Regions from separate parts of the Pseudomonas vranovensis genome, predicted to be linked through region 1. Evidence: riboswitches for the same ligand, from Rfam matches in the RefSeq annotation. Region 1 holds a riboswitch; each other region holds the start of a gene.

Region 1 (3,264 bases):
ACCCGCAGGATGCCGTGCTGGACTACGAGTTGGGTCAGGGCATCGAGCAGCAGGCTTTCGTCGGCTTCAGGCAGCTCAATGGAGATCGAGTCGAAGGCGTCGTGGTCATGATCGTCGTGGTCGTCGTCGCCGTCATGGTGCGAATCGTGGTGGGTGCGGCGGCCATCGATATGCGCTTCGGATTCGGCGCCCAGGCCCAGCAACACTTCAAGCGGCAAGCGACCGCTGCTCGCTTCGATCACCTTGACCGCTGGCGGCAGCTCCTCCTGCACCTCGGCGCGTACCTTGGCCAGGTTTTCAGGGGCAATCAGGTCAGCTTTGTTCAGTACCACCAGGTCGGCACTGGCCAACTGGTCGGCGAACAGTTCGTGCAGCGGCGATTCGTGATCCAGGTTCGGGTCCAGCTTGCGCTGGGCATCGACTTGCTCCGGGAAGGCGGCGAAGGTGCCAGCGGCCACGGCCGGACTGTCGACCACCGTAATCACCGCATCGACCGTGCAGGCGTTGCGGATTTCCGGCCACTGGAAAGCTTGCACCAGCGGCTTGGGCAGGGCCAGGCCGCTGGTTTCGATGAGGATATGATCCAGGTCGCCACGGCGCGCTACCAGCTCGCGCATCACCGGGAAGAATTCTTCCTGTACGGTGCAGCACAGGCAGCCGTTGGCCAGCTCATACACGCGGCCGCTGGCTTCTTCCTCGGTGCAACCGATGCTGCACTGCTTGAGGATCTCGCCATCGATGCCCAGCTCGCCGAACTCGTTGACGATCACGGCAATGCGTCGGCCCTGAGCGTTGTCGAGCATATGACGCAGCAGCGTGGTTTTGCCCGAGCCGAGAAAGCCGGTAACGATGGTGACAGGGAGTTTGGCCAGTGTTTTCATGTCGATGCCCTTGGCAGCAAATGGCGGGCATGCAGGACGAGAACCACAGGCAGCACTGCCCGGGCGCGTTCGCCACCGGATCACCCCGCCCGGTTTAATGTCGGAAACTGATCGAGGCAGGTCTCCTGGCTTGCATTGCACCGGCCGGCGGCCAGTCGAACGACGCCTTCCCGCAGCGATGCAGTGGCTGTGTCGAACCGTTCAATGCTTACAGTTGCGGGGGCAGCCGCGGCTTCAACCGCGTTCCCGTCTTAGCTTCGGCCAACGCCGAAGAACCTCGAAGCGGCTAGGCTACGCAGTGCCCGGTGAGTGGTCAACTGCTGTCACAATTGACGCTTGCGTGGTTGCGTGATTTGCTAGTGCGATTCGTTTGGGTGCCCTTTACAGGGTGAAACGGGAAACCGGTGCGTCATACACGTGTTGATCACGACGTAGGACAAGTCCAGTGCTGCCCCCGCAACGGTAAGCGAGGAAAGCGTCAGAACCACTGTGCCCGCAGTTCGGCATGGGAAGGTGACGCCTTCGGCGCGGCAATCTGCCCGCCCCTCGCCAGCCCGGAGACCGGCCCAGGCTCGATTTGACAAACCCGCGGTGGGCGGGCGCTGTTGCAACCCCTGGACGGACGCCGTGCAGGGGTTTCTTGCGCTTGCCTGTTGCCGACAACACCAAGAGGAAAGCGCCATGCGTACCAGTACCGCCAGTCACTCCGCCGTTACCCCCTCAACCCTGAGCCAGCGCCTGCTGGTTGCTGTCGGTGCCTCGCTGCTGGGCCTGTGCCTGGTCTACTTCGCCGGTTTCTCGCCTATCGAAGCGGTGCACAACGCCGCCCACGACACCCGCCACAGCGCCGCCTTCCCTTGCCACTGAGTGCCGACCGATGATCAAGCGTATTGCCAGTACTGCAGGGTTTGCAGGCCTCCTGGCCGCCCTGTTGCTGACCCTGCTGCAAAGCTTCTGGGTGGCGCCGCTGATTCTGCAGGCGGAAACCTATGAAAGCGCAGCCCCGGCGGTCGAGCCCCATGAGCATGCTCACGGTGTCGCCGCCGACCATCATCATGACAGTGAAGCCTGGTCGCCCGAGGATGGCTGGCAGCGAGTGCTGTCGACCACCGGCGGCAACCTGGTGGTGGCCGTCGGCTTCGCCCTGATCCTGGCCGCGCTCTATACCCTGCGCGCGCCCAACAGCGCCCTCACCGGTGCCCTCTGGGGCCTGGGTGGCTTTGCCGTGTTCTGCCTGGCCCCGACCCTGGGGCTGCCGCCGGAACTGCCCGGTACTGCCGCGGCCGACCTGGCCCAGCGCCAGGCCTGGTGGGTGGGTACCGCTGCCGCCACCGCCGTGGGGCTCGGGTTGATCGTGTTCGCCCACAACTGGCTGTTCAAGGCCCTGGGCGTGGTACTGCTGGTAGTGCCCCACGTGATTGGCGCGCCGCAGCCTGATGTACACGAAATGCTCGCTCCCGAGGCGCTGGAAGCCGAGTTCAAGGTTGCCTCGCTGGTGACCAATGCCGCGTTCTGGCTGGCCTTGGGCCTGATCAGCGCCTGGCTGTTCCGTCGCCCGAAGCAGGCCTGACATGCAGTTGTTTGTCGGCCTGGGTTGCCGGCGAGGTTGCCCGGTCGACACGCTGGGCAACCTGCTCGAACACACCCTCAAGGCCCACGGACTGCCCCTGGCGGCAGTCGCGGGCCTTGCCAGTATTGATCTGAAGCGCGACGAGCCGGGCCTGATTCAATTGGCCAGCCGCTTGGGTGTGCCCGTTGTGTTTTTCTCGGCTGCGCAGCTGTCGGCCTTCGAGCCGCGCTTGAGCCACCGCTCGGACGTCGCCTTTGCCCATAGCGGTTGCTACGGCGTGGCCGAAAGCGCCGCCCTGGCGCTGGCCGAACAGGTTGCCGGCCCCGCTCACCTGCAGGTCACCCGCACCCTGCACGCCGATGCCACCCTGGCATTGGCCAGCGCCGGCGGCATTGGCGGATAATTCTCCCTTTCTATCCCAAGGACTGTGCATGACCGTCTACTTTATCGGTGCCGGCCCCGGCGATCCCGAACTGATTACCGTCAAGGGCCAACGCCTGATCCACCGTTGTCCGGTGATCATCTATGCCGGCTCACTGGTGCCTGCCGCTGTGCTCGAAGGACACAGCGCCCAGACCGTCATCAACAGCGCCGAACTGCACCTGGGGCAAATCATCGAGGCGATCAAGGCCGCCCATGACCTGGGCCGTGATGTGGCCCGGGTACACAGTGGCGACCCAAGCCTGTATGGCGCCATTGGCGAGCAGATTCGCCACCTGCGCGCGCTGGGCATTCCCTACGAGATCGTCCCCGGCGTCACCGCAGTGGCGGCCAGCGCTGCCCTGCTCGGCTGCGAGCTGACCTTGCCGGACA
Region 2 (3,264 bases), 890 kb from region 1:
AGGGCGAAGGTGCGGGTGGTGCTTCGGGTTTGCGGGCGGGTCGGGTCCTGGCTGTGGAAGTAGCCCGGTGCCGGGTTCCACGGGTCGATGTAGTCGCCGCCGATGTCGTTATACGGTGAGTTGCTGTCGATGCCGAAGCGGATGCGGTTGTATTCGGCGCCGACCACGGTCTTGCTGGCCAGGCCGAACAGCGCGTGGTCGAAGGTGAAGCTCTGGCGGTCGCCGATCTGCTCCTGGTGGTGCTTGATCTCCAGGTAACTGCCACGCTCCAGTTGCCCCAGGTCGCTGTGCCAGGTGTAGTCCTCGGCATTGCGCCAGTGGCGACGGCTCTTGATGTAGTACAGCTGGTTGCTGGCGCTGATTGACTCGCTGATGGCCCAGTCGGTGTTCAGGCGGGTCCATTCGTCGTGGTAGCGCTGCACGTCATCGCGCACGTTGTAGTTCTTCTTGCGCAGGCTGTCGCGGGAGTGGCCGTCGATCAGCGGCGTGCCGAAGTCGTTCATCGGCTCGGCATCGCCGCGCTCGTGGGCCAGGGTAAAGCTCAGGTCGTCGCTGGCATCGAAGCGCAACGCTGCGCTCATGGCGCGGCTTTTGGAGTCACCACGGTCGACCCAGCCATTGCCGTGCTGGTCATTGAGGGTGATCCGGTAACTCAGGCGCTCGCTCAGCGAGCCGCCGCTGTCCAGGCCCAGTTGCTGACGGTCGTCGCTGCCGTAGCCCAGGCGCAGGTGGTTGCGGATGTCGCCGGCAAAGGGTTTTTTCGGGATCACGTTGACCACCGCACCCGTAGCACCTTCGCCGTACAGCACAGAAGCCGGCCCCCGGATGATGTCGATACGCTCGACCATCCACGGGTCGACCGGGAAGGTCTGGGTGCCGGCGCCGGTGTACATGCGCGAACCGTCGAACAGGGTCATCACCGAACCGTGGCCGGTGAAGCCGCGCGCCGACAACGCGGTGTTGCCGTTGCCCGGCGTGCCCACAGAGGTGATGCCGGGGGAGCGAGTGACGGCAGCTTGCACGGTGCTGTTGTTGCGACCGTCAATGGCCTCGGCGCCCAGGCTGCTGGTGCTGGCCGGCGTGTCCATGGCGCTCAGGTTCAGGCGTGAACCGGCGGGCAGGGGCGTGGCCAGGCTGATCGGGTCGTTGTCGCTGGTGCTGGTGATGGCCGTTGAAGGCAGGGCCAGGGCAGAAGGACTGTGTTCTTCAGCGAAGGCCGGCAGCGAGAGTGCCAGGCAGGGGGCCAGGGCATTGGCCGCCAGGGAGTGAAGCTTGGAGTTACGGGACATGTCGTTCCACAATCAACAGGAATGAATGAATCCCGGAGGGAACAACGCATGGAGGAATTGCGCGCGCAGGCGAACGCAACCCGGCCTGCGCCCGCCCACCGCGGGGTTGCCAAACAAAGCTTCAGGCCGGTCTCCGGGCTTGCGAGGGTCATGAAGGCCTTCACCTTCCCATGCCGAGGCACAGTGGTGTTTCGAAGGCTTCGCTCGCTTACCGTTGCGGGGGCAGCGCCGGACTAGTCACGAAAGTGACGCACCGGCTTCCCGTTTCACCCTGCGCACGGCGGCGCAGGACACCTGAAACTGGCGCGCATGGGAACATCGAATGCCTTTGCAGTCAATGCGTTACGCGCAAATGCATCGCGGGGCAAGTCGAGACGTCGCCCCACGAAAAATGAGGGTCAGCGTCCGCGCTTTCGCGACACCACCGCCTCGATGTTCTTGCGCCCGATCAGTTTCGGCTGTGCAGGCTCTTCCAGCCACTTGTACATCACCAGGCTGTCCACCAGCCCGAGCCGGGCATGGCGATACGCCCTCGGCAGGCGCCCGACGATTTCAAAACCCAGCTTCTGCCACAAGGCCACGGCCGCTTCATTGCTCGACACCACCGAGTTGAACTGCATGGCCAAAAAGCCCTGCTGGCGTGCCAACTGCTGGGAGTGTTCGCACATCAGGCGTGCCACGCCACGACCGCGGGCGGCCTCGCAGACCATGTAGCCGCAATTGCTCACGTGGCTGCCGGGGCCGGCGGCATTGGCCTTTAGGTAGTAGGAACCAAGTAGTTCGCCATCCTCCTCGGCCACCAGGGTGTGCAGCGGGGACTCCAGCCACAAATGACGCGCCTGTTCCTGGCTCAGGGCCGGTTCGAAGGCATAGGTTTCGCGGGCGCTGACGATGGCCTGGAAGGTCGGCCAGAAGTGTTCGAAATCAGCGGCGGTCATGGGGCGGAGGGTAATCATGGCGGTTCCTGGCAACGTGAACCGCGAGTCTGAAAGTGTTGGAGCCGGCATGCAACTGTTTGTGCAGGCCGGCTCCCATACGTTCAGATGTCGACCTTGCCTACCGCATCCATCGCCCGCGCCGAATACACCAGCGCCGCACCGGCATTCATGGCCACGGCCACGCCCAGTGCCTCGGCGATTTCTTCACGGGTAGCGCCTTGCTTGACCGCCTGCGCCGAGTGTACGGCAATGCAGCCGTCGCAGCGGGTAGTCACGGCCACGGCCAGCGAGATCAACTCACGGGTCTTGGCATCCAGGTGGTTGGTCTTGGCCCCGGCGCCGCTGGCGGTCATATAGCCGTTGACCGTGTCGGGGGACAGTTGCTTGAGGTCGCCGATACCGGCCATCAACTGCTTACGGTAGGCGTCCCAGTCCATCATGCTCATCGTCTTCACCTTGTGCTGTTGGCAACATGAACAGTGAAGCTAGTTTTTCAATCGACGGGGCGCCGTTGGTCGATGGGCCTGAAACGGTAGGACTTTGGTAGGAGACGACGCACCGCCGCTCCTACAGGCCATCAGATGTAGATGAACACCAGCACCAGCGCAGCCACTACCGCCCATTTCTCCAGGTAGTAGCGGGTACGGTTGCGCTTTTTCATCGCCTTGCCACGCTCACGGATCTTGTAGATACGGGTGAACAGGCGGTTGATGCCCCCGGTCTTGTCACCGGCATCGTTGGGGGCTGCCGCAGCAGCCATCACCTTGCGGCTGAACCAGCGGTTGAACGCGGTCGCCCAGCGGTACTTGAGGGGGCGCTCGACATCGCAGAACAGAATGATGCGGTTGTGCTCCGTCTGGTTGCTGGCGTAGTGGATGTAGGTCTCATCGAACACCACCGCCTCGCCGTCGCGCCAGGCATAGTTCTCGCCGTCCACGCAGATATAGCAGGCGTCATCGTTGGGGGTATCCAGGCCCAGGTGGTAGCGGTAGGAGCCGGCATACGGGTCACGGTGGCGAACCAGCTTGGAACCGGGC
Region 3 (3,264 bases), 1.3 Mb from region 1:
GGCACCGCGGCCGCCATTGGGGCTCTGGCCACGGGCAATGGGTTCAAGCTCGGTGCTGGTCAGGGAGTGGTGATAGGTGTGCCCCCGCAGAGCACCTTCCGGTAGCTCGACCGCTTGCAGGGCCAGCGCCGCCAGGCGTTTTTGCATCACCGCTTCGCCCGCCAGCAAGCCCAGCAATTCGGCACGTTCGCCCGCGACGTCGGTCAGGGCATCGAGCAGGTAAAGCATGCCGCCGCACTCGGCGAGCAAGGGCTTTCCGGCTTGATGATGGGCGCGAAGGGTTGCCAGCATCGAGGTGTTGGCGGCCAGGGCCTGGTGGTGCAGCTCCGGATAACCGCCCGGCAGGTACAGGCTGTCGGCAGGCGGAAGCTCGCGGTCATGCAGCGGCGAAAAGAACACCAGCTCCGCGCCCATGGCCCGCAGCAGGTCGAGGTTGGCACCATAGGTGAAGGCAAATGCCTCGTCGCGGGCTACCGCAATCGTCACACCGTCGAGCAAGGGCTCGATCACCTGCTCAGTGGGCCCGGCAAATGCCACGGCTGGCGGCAGCGCCGACTCGCAACTGGCGGCCAAGGCAGCCGCCGCGGCGTCGAGGCGAACATCCAGGTCATTGAGCTCGCTGGCCTGGACCAGGCCAAGGTGACGGCTTGGCAATTCGATGCCGGTCTCCCGCGACAGGCCGCCGTACCAGCGCAGCCCCTCGGTCAGGCTGCCTTCAAGCAACTGGGCGTGACGCAGGGTGCCAACCCGGTTGGCCAGCACGCCGGCAAAGGGCAGATCCGGTTGATAACGCGCCAACCCCAGGGCCAGGGCACCGAAGGTCTGGGCCATGGCCGTGCCATCGATTACCGCCAGCACCGGCACGCCGAAATGGCGGGCCAGGTCGGCGCTGGACGGCGTACCGTCGAACAGGCCCATGACCCCTTCAATCAGGATCAGGTCGGCCTCGCCCGCAGCTTCCCACAACAGGCGCCGGCTTTCCTGTTCGCCGACCATCCACAGGTCGAGCTGGTACACCGGGGCGCCGCTGGCCCGCTCCAGAATCATCGGATCGAGAAAATCCGGACCGCACTTGAACACCCGGACCTTGCGCCCCTGGTTGCGATGCAGACGCGCCAGGGCGGCGGTCACGGTGGTCTTGCCCTGCCCCGAGGCAGGCGCTGCGATCAGGACCGCCGGGCAGTGCCGGGTGTCGGTCATAGTTCGACGCCCTTCTGGGCACGGATGCCGGACTGGAACGCGTGCTTGATCATGCCCATCTCAGTCACGGTGTCGGCCAGTTCGATCATTTCATCCTTGGCACCACGCCCCGTGACGATCACGTGCTGCATGGGCGGGCGAGCCTGCAGGTCGCTGAGCACCTGGTCCAGATCCAGGTAGCCATGCTTGAGGGCGATGTTCAGTTCATCGAGCACCACGAAGGCAATGCCCGGGTCCTGCAGCAACTGTCGGGACACCGCCCAGGCCGCTTCGGCGGCGGCGATATCACGCTGGCGGTCCTGGGTCTCCCAGGTAAATCCCTCGCCCATGACGTGGTAGCGCACCTGCTCGGGAAAGCGCCGGAAGAACAGCTCCTCGCCGGTACTGTTGCGGCCCTTGATGAATTGCACCACGCCACACTGCATGCCGTGGCCCATGGCCCGGGCGAGCATGCCGAAAGCCGAACTGCTCTTGCCCTTGCCGTTACCGGTGAGCACCAGCAGCAACCCGCATTCGTTGGGGGCGTTGGCGATACGCTCGTCGATTACCGCCTTCTTGCGCAGCATGCGCGCCAAGTGGCGTTCGTCACGCTCGGTGGATTCAGTCATCGAAGTCTCCGCAAACCACTGTCGGCCAGCTCGCAACGAGCGTAGCAGCACGTGGCTGCAGGGTTCGCGGCAAACAGAGGACGACAGATGTATGGAAATGGCAGACGAAGAAAGGCGCAGGGCTGCGGCGCAAGCCGAAGAAACCGCGCATCACCCTCCGTGATGCCGTTGACTGTTTCAGGCCGGTCTCCGGGCTTGTGAGCGGGGTCATGAACACCCGGGACCGCGCGCCTTCCCGGGTGTTTTCACCCAGTGGCCATGCGCGGCCTTGACTCACTTACCGTTGCGGGGGCAGCGCCGGATTCGCACGCCTTTGCGTGCCCACCGGCTTCCCAGTTTCACCCTGCCAGGCCACGGCCTGCAGAGCACCTGAAACAAGTCGCGAAGGTTAGAGGGTTGCACTCGGAGCGTCAATCAACGGCGCGCCACTGGCCTGGATCAATGCCGTCTTTGTCATCTTGTGTCACGTTGCGTTAGGTGATATCAAATAGCCACAAATGGCTGTACTCGATCACAACGACAAAGGAGAGCGCAGCATGAAAGGCCTGATTATCAACAACCCGCGCCTGGAATTTTTGCGTCCGACTCTGGAGAGGTGGATCGATTGCATCGATCGCTTCAACCAGACCCTGGGCGATGGCGAAGCCCATTACTGGCATGGCGCCCAGGCCAACCTGGGGCTGCTGTCGGCTGCGGCCTGGCAAGCAGAGATGGTGACCCTGCAGCATCACCAGAGCAAAAAACAGCGCGACGAAGGCGAGCGCGAAGGCCACTGCGACCTGTATATCGCCAGCCGCGAAGAGGCGGCTTACCTGCAAGCCAGCCAGCGCTGGCCGCGCATTGCCAGGCTGGACCTGTCCGGCGCCCTGCAGGAAACCGCCAACGCTGCACGCCAAGTGGCGGCACCCAGCCAACTCAAGGTTGCCGCCCTGTTCGCCAGCCCCTGGAAAGCGGGCCAGCACGCCAGCCCCGAAGAGCTGCAGGACCTGGTCGACGACCTGCAAAAGCACACCGCCTGCGCCATTGCCTGGTACTTCCCCTACGCCTATCGCAAGCTGCACAACGAAGCAGGCCAGTATCACCCGGGCGTGGCACTGCTGCTCAAGCAGGCCTGAACAAGGGAACCTCCCCAGCCCTGCGTGCCTCTACCCTCAACGAAGGCCATCTTTGCGAGGGACACGACATGGGCACAACCCGGATTGTATTGCTGCTGGCGGTGGGTGCCGCTTTGGGCGGCTGCGGTGAGACAGCGCGGCTGGATGTCGGCGAAGGGTTCGGCCCCTCGCCGCAACTGCCCGAACCGAACAAGACCTTGATCCCCACCGTCAACGTCGCACCTGCCATCGGCTGGCCCGAGGGTGCGACGCCTGTCAGTGCCCCAGGCACACAAGTGGCGGCCTTTGCCGAAGGCCTGGACCATCCGCGCTGGCTCTATGTGTTACCCAATGGCGACGTA

The links. Region 1 has a riboswitch for cobalamin ahead of ABVN19_RS08765 (CbtB-domain containing protein). Riboswitches for the same ligand answer to the same signal wherever they lie in the genome.
Region 2: linked by a shared signal. The riboswitch ahead of ABVN19_RS12685 (TonB-dependent receptor) and the one ahead of ABVN19_RS08765 (CbtB-domain containing protein) in region 1 are both predicted to bind cobalamin.
Region 3: linked by a shared signal. The riboswitch ahead of cobO (cob(I)yrinic acid a,c-diamide adenosyltransferase) and the one ahead of ABVN19_RS08765 (CbtB-domain containing protein) in region 1 are both predicted to bind cobalamin.

The regions. Positions count from the first base shown of each region.
Region 1 is NZ_CP159259.1:1,876,121-1,879,384, reverse strand. It holds gene cobW (cobalamin biosynthesis protein CobW) at 1-881, opposite strand, end outside; cobalamin riboswitch at 979-1,176, opposite strand; cobalamin riboswitch at 1,237-1,466, shown strand; gene ABVN19_RS08765 (CbtB-domain containing protein) at 1,563-1,748, shown strand; gene ABVN19_RS08760 (CbtA family protein) at 1,759-2,451, shown strand; gene ABVN19_RS08755 (cobalamin biosynthesis protein) at 2,453-2,854, shown strand; gene cobM (precorrin-4 C(11)-methyltransferase) at 2,883-3,264, shown strand, end outside.
Region 2 is NZ_CP159259.1:2,761,518-2,764,781, reverse strand. It holds gene ABVN19_RS12685 (TonB-dependent receptor) at 1-1,289, opposite strand, end outside; cobalamin riboswitch at 1,396-1,602, opposite strand; gene ABVN19_RS12680 (GNAT family N-acetyltransferase) at 1,688-2,245, opposite strand; gene ABVN19_RS12675 (carboxymuconolactone decarboxylase family protein) at 2,329-2,673, opposite strand; gene lpxO (lipid A hydroxylase LpxO) at 2,805-3,264, opposite strand, start outside.
Region 3 is NZ_CP159259.1:591,869-595,132, reverse strand. It holds gene ABVN19_RS02760 (cobyrinate a,c-diamide synthase) at 1-1,200, opposite strand, end outside; gene cobO (cob(I)yrinic acid a,c-diamide adenosyltransferase) at 1,197-1,808, opposite strand; cobalamin riboswitch at 1,971-2,196, opposite strand; gene ABVN19_RS02750 (hypothetical protein) at 2,345-2,923, shown strand; gene ABVN19_RS02745 (sorbosone dehydrogenase family protein) at 2,992-3,264, shown strand, end outside.